2 regions of the Pelorhabdus sp. sgz311002 genome follow, and region 2 is predicted to be linked to the other one. Evidence: riboswitches for the same ligand, from Rfam matches in the RefSeq annotation. Region 2 holds a riboswitch; the other holds the start of a gene.
What was found. Region 2 has a riboswitch for lysine ahead of AC0NJP_RS10695 (diaminopimelate decarboxylase family protein). Riboswitches for the same ligand answer to the same signal wherever they lie in the genome.
Positions count from the first base shown of each region.

Region 1: linked by a shared signal. The riboswitch ahead of dapB (4-hydroxy-tetrahydrodipicolinate reductase) and the one ahead of AC0NJP_RS10695 (diaminopimelate decarboxylase family protein) in region 2 are both predicted to bind lysine.

Region 1 is NZ_JBWBCL010000001.1:701,989-704,386, reverse strand. Features, by position in the region: gene AC0NJP_RS03575 (YlmC/YmxH family sporulation protein) at 1-59, shown strand, start outside; gene AC0NJP_RS03570 (general stress protein) at 145-849, shown strand; lysine riboswitch at 953-1,128, shown strand; gene dapB (4-hydroxy-tetrahydrodipicolinate reductase) at 1,249-2,049, shown strand; gene AC0NJP_RS03560 (aspartate-semialdehyde dehydrogenase) at 2,097-2,398, shown strand, end outside.
Region 2 is NZ_JBWBCL010000006.1:49,754-52,151, reverse strand. Features, by position in the region: gene hsp18 (heat shock protein Hsp18) at 1-310, opposite strand, end outside; gene AC0NJP_RS10700 (metal-dependent transcriptional regulator) at 587-1,030, shown strand; lysine riboswitch at 1,120-1,290, shown strand; gene AC0NJP_RS10695 (diaminopimelate decarboxylase family protein) at 1,375-2,398, shown strand, end outside.

The DNA of each region.
Region 1 (2,398 bases), on a different contig from region 2:
AACGAATTGGCCAGGATTTTATCTTAGTTGACGGACGCTCATCGAAAGCAATCGAATAATTTTGCTTTTGTATATTTCTCTTGCTTTAAGAGACAATATAAGAAGAGTCATTCTTGTTTATTGTCATTTTAAGGAGGGAAATACATGAGAGAAGGTACTGATACTTCACAAACGGGGACTGTTACGTCTGCTTATGACGCTTCGTTGTCGCAAACAGTTCGCCCGGGGTCAACGACTACGCTGGGAGCTATGAATCAGCCAAGTCAGATAGAATCTGGCGCGCCCCTTGCTACAGAAGTTTCTAATGCGAAATCTTCACAATCGGGAAATCAGGTAAGCGGCTCTATGGGAGCAGGCAGTTCTGTAACGATGGTTGTTGCTTCATTTGAACAGAAAAACCAGGCAGAACAGGCTGTAAATCAGCTTCGTCAACAAGGATTTACGACAGAAGAAATTAACATTGTGGCTAAACAGCAAGCCGAAGGCGCCGAATCGACTGATTTTTATAATGACGATGTAACGGACGGGGCTTTGGCTGGCGGTACGCTTGGCGGCATTGGCGGGTTGCTAGTTGGCGCAGGCGCCTTGGCAATTCCCGGTATTGGTCCGATTGCCGCTGCCGGTCCGATTGCGGCAGCTCTAAGTGGTGCTGTAGCTGGCGGGATTGCTGGCGGTTTAATTGATTATGGTATTCCGGCAGAAGCCAGCAAAGATTATGAAGAAAAGATTACGCAAGGGAAAATTTTGGCTATGGTTCGTACTACGGGAACTAAAATATCACAAGCAAGCTCGATTTTTACACAAAATGGGGCTAGTGAGGTGAATACTCACGCGATTGGTCAATCGTGATACGCTGTTAATAAATTTGATAAAGACAAAAAAGTTGGTAATTTTCATTGACAGCTATTAGGAGAATGGTGTAAACTGTTACTAATTTCATATTTGTGAATCTTTATGATATAGAGGTGCAGGTAACAAGAGTACTTTCAGGAAGAGTAGCGTTGATGATCTGGAAGAAAAGGGTTAACTGCCGAAGTATAAGTAACTGCTAGGTTATTATACTGGTTTTGTGCCAAATAGGTATAAGACTGTCACCAATGATAAGCTTGGTGGAGCGCTATCTCATTTGATGTAAGAAGAAAACCTTTGAAGGAATTTACTTTTTACTTCTATGCGCTTCTAGAATTATCAGCCGGTGAATTGAAAGCCGGCTGTTTTTATTTTGATTTTATTTTAGGAGGTTTCATCATGGAGAAGATTACCGTATTAGTCAGCGGCGCTTGCGGCCGCATGGGCCAAGAGGTTGTAAAGGCTGTTGTGAGAGATGAATCTTTGGAATTGGTCGGAGCAGTCGATAAACATCATGCAGGCAAAGATATTGGTGAAATTGTAGGTTTAGGAAAGCTCAATGTCCCCATTGTTGCCGATTTAGCCGAAGCTTTGCAGCAAGGGAAAGCTTCCGTTATGGTTGATTTTACGAACCCTGACGCCGTGATGCCCAATATTCGTTTGGCTTTGAATAATGGGGTTGCACCTGTTGTTGGGACAACAGGATTTTCTACTGATGATGTACAGGAAGTACGCGCGCTTTGCAAAAAAACAGGTGTGAATGCTTTGATAGCACCAAACTTTGCGATTGGCGCCATTTTACTTATGAAGCTTTCGGTGCAGGCGGCGAAATATATGCCTCATGTAGAAATTATTGAACTACACCATGATCAGAAACTGGATGCTCCTTCAGGTACAGCGCTTCGCACTGCTGAGCTGATTGCTGAAGTCAGAGGAGAAATGAAACAAGGTCACCCCAATGAGGTAGAGAAAATTCCTGGTAGCCGCGGCGGTCAGCTTGCGGGAATTCCGTTGCACAGTGTTCGCTTGCCAGGCTATGTAGCTCATCAGGAAGTTATTTTCGGCGGTTTAGGGCAAACCTTGACGCTGCGACACGATAGTATTTCACGCGAGTCTTTTATGCCTGGCGTTACGTTGGCTTGTAAGAAAGTGCTTACTACATCTGGCTTAACTTTTGGCTTAGAAAATATTTTGGACTAATTCTTATCAAATAATTCTAAATTTTTATGAGTTGGAGTGTGGATATGATGAAAAAACCAAATGTTGCTATTTTAGGAGCTACAGGTGCCGTCGGTAAAGAGTTTTTAACGCTGATTGAAGAACGTAAATTTCCATTTAATGAATTAAAATTGTTGGCCTCCAAACGTTCAGCCGGTACGAAAATTGATTTTATGGGGAAAACTTATATTGTGGAAGAAGCAACGGAAGATTCCTTTAAAGGGATTGATATTGCTCTTTTTGCCGGTGGTTCAGCCAGCAAAACTTTTGCGCCTGCTGCGGTAAAAAGCGGTGCCGTTGTGATTGATAATTCCAGTGCTTTCCGTATGGA
Region 2 (2,398 bases):
ATTGACCAAACTTTCTTTCGCGACGGACATAGCCATCGTGGTTTTCTTCGACTTTTTCAGCCCGGTTGGCAGCGATTGTCAGATAATGATCTTTGTATTCAAGCTGGATTGCTTCTTTGTCGATACCGGGAAGATCGGCTTCGATCTGATAAGCTTCTGGCGTTTCCTTTAAGTCAACTCGGAAGGAAGTGCCAAATTGATTGAAGGGAGCAAAGAAATCTTCATCAAAGAAGTTGTCAAGGAAATTGCTGAAATAGTCGCCGCGTTTTGTTGGCATTGCTGTTTTTTTGAAAGGAACCATGTCAAACATAAGATCAACCTCCTTAATTGATTGCTTTTTCTTTATGGCTTTAGTATAAACTAAAGGTCAGTAAAAGTCTAATTAGCCAAAAGGTCAAATTTGTTTTTCTCGGATTATTAATGGGAAATATACAAAAATATTTTCTTTTTTCTTGTTTTTTTGCAAGCTATCAACTTCATTTGATTTTACCTTTTCCTTTGACAGTGGTACTATTTCTGCCTATAATAAAGAAATATGTTTAAAGAGAGAATGATTATCAGCTATATAAAGATGGGAGAGAGCTCTGTGAAATTGGCACTGACTCCTAGTATGGAGAATTATTTGGAAACCATTTACGGGCTAGGCCTAGATGGCCAAGAGGTTCGTGTTAAAGATATTGCTGTAAAGATGAAAGTTCGAATGGCCAGCGTAACAGGTGCGTTGCAAAATTTAGCCAAGCACGGCTTGATTTTCTATTTGCCTTATAAGCCGATTCGTCTTACCGAACGTGGCGCCGAGCTGGCATTATGTATTGCCAATCGCCATAAGATTCTTACCAGCTTTTTAAAAGATACGCTGGGCGTGGCTCCCGCTGTTGCCGAAGAAGACGCCTGTCGTCTAGAGCATGTTTTAAGCCGCGAAACCATGGCTGGTTTACTAAATTTTATGGTAGAGCATCATTTTATTAGTGATGGCGAAAAGACATCCATTGACTATTGGGAAGACAAAAAAGGCTCGGATAGCAAATAAATGTAACCTTTCGATGAAAAAATACGGAAAAAGAGTTGACAGTATGAGGTAAAAGAACTTATACTAGGGCCAAAACAATTCAATAATGATGCTATGATAGAGGAGCGGAAAATGAAGAGTATGCTTTTGAGCGGGCCGGCGATGACGGAGCAGAAAGGCATTTCCGCCGAAGTGAAAATCCCTGGCTGGGGTTTTTGCTGGTTTGGCTTTGAAGAGGAGTCAAACTGTCATCCAAGACCGGATGGAGTGCTATCTTGCAAAGCTTAAGTTTATACTAGGCGGTTGCGGGGAGTTCTCAGCGACCGCTATATTATTTTGGGTATATCCCGCTAGGAGGATCATTCATGTCAGAAAAAACACTGCCCTTTTCTCGCGAACAACTAGAAGCGATTGTAAATCAGTATCCTACGCCTTTTCACATTTATGATGAAGCGGCGATTCGCGCCAATGTACGTCGATTTTTACAGGCCTTTTCCTGGGCCCCAGCTTTTAAAGAATACTTTGCCGTCAAAGCGGCGCCGAATCCCCATATTATGGCTCTTTTAAAAGAAGAAGGCGTTGGCGCCGACTGCAGCTCTATGGCTGAGCTTGTTTTATCAGAACGCGTTGGTTTATCAGGCGAAGACATTATTTTCACCTCTAATGATACGCCGCCGGCGGAATTTCGCAAAGCTCGTGAACTTGGCGCTATTATTAATCTTGATGATATTACTCATATTGACTTTTTAGAAAAAGTAGCATCAATTCCTGAAATCATTTGTTTTCGTTACAATCCGGGACCGCTTATGGAAAGCGGCGGTAATACCATTATCGGTTATCCCGAAGAAGCGAAATATGGCTTGACGAAAGAACAGCTGTTTACAGCCTATAAACGCATGCAGGAAAAAGGCGTAAAACGGTTTGGCCTTCATACGATGGTTTGCTCAAATGAATTAGATCCGTCTGGCTTGATTGGTACAGCGAATATGATGTTTGACTTAGCTGTCGAACTAAAAGAAAAATTGGGCATTTCCCTTGAGTTTGTTAATTTAGGCGGCGGTGTCGGGATTCCTTATAAACCGGAACAGCAGGCGATCGATTTAGAATATTTAGGCCAGGAAGTGAAAAAGGCTTATGAAGCTAAAATCGTAGCGAACGGCTTAGCACCATTAAAGATTGCTATGGAGTGCGGTCGTATGATCACAGGTCCTTATGGCTACTTAGTGACAACAGCGATTCATAAAAAGGAAATTTACAAAAATTATATTGGCTTAGATGCTTGCATGGCCAACTTGATGCGTCCGGCTCTGTACGGTTCTTACCATCATATTACTGTCGTTGGCAAAGAAACAGCTCCGCTTGACCACATCTATGACGTAACAGGCTCAT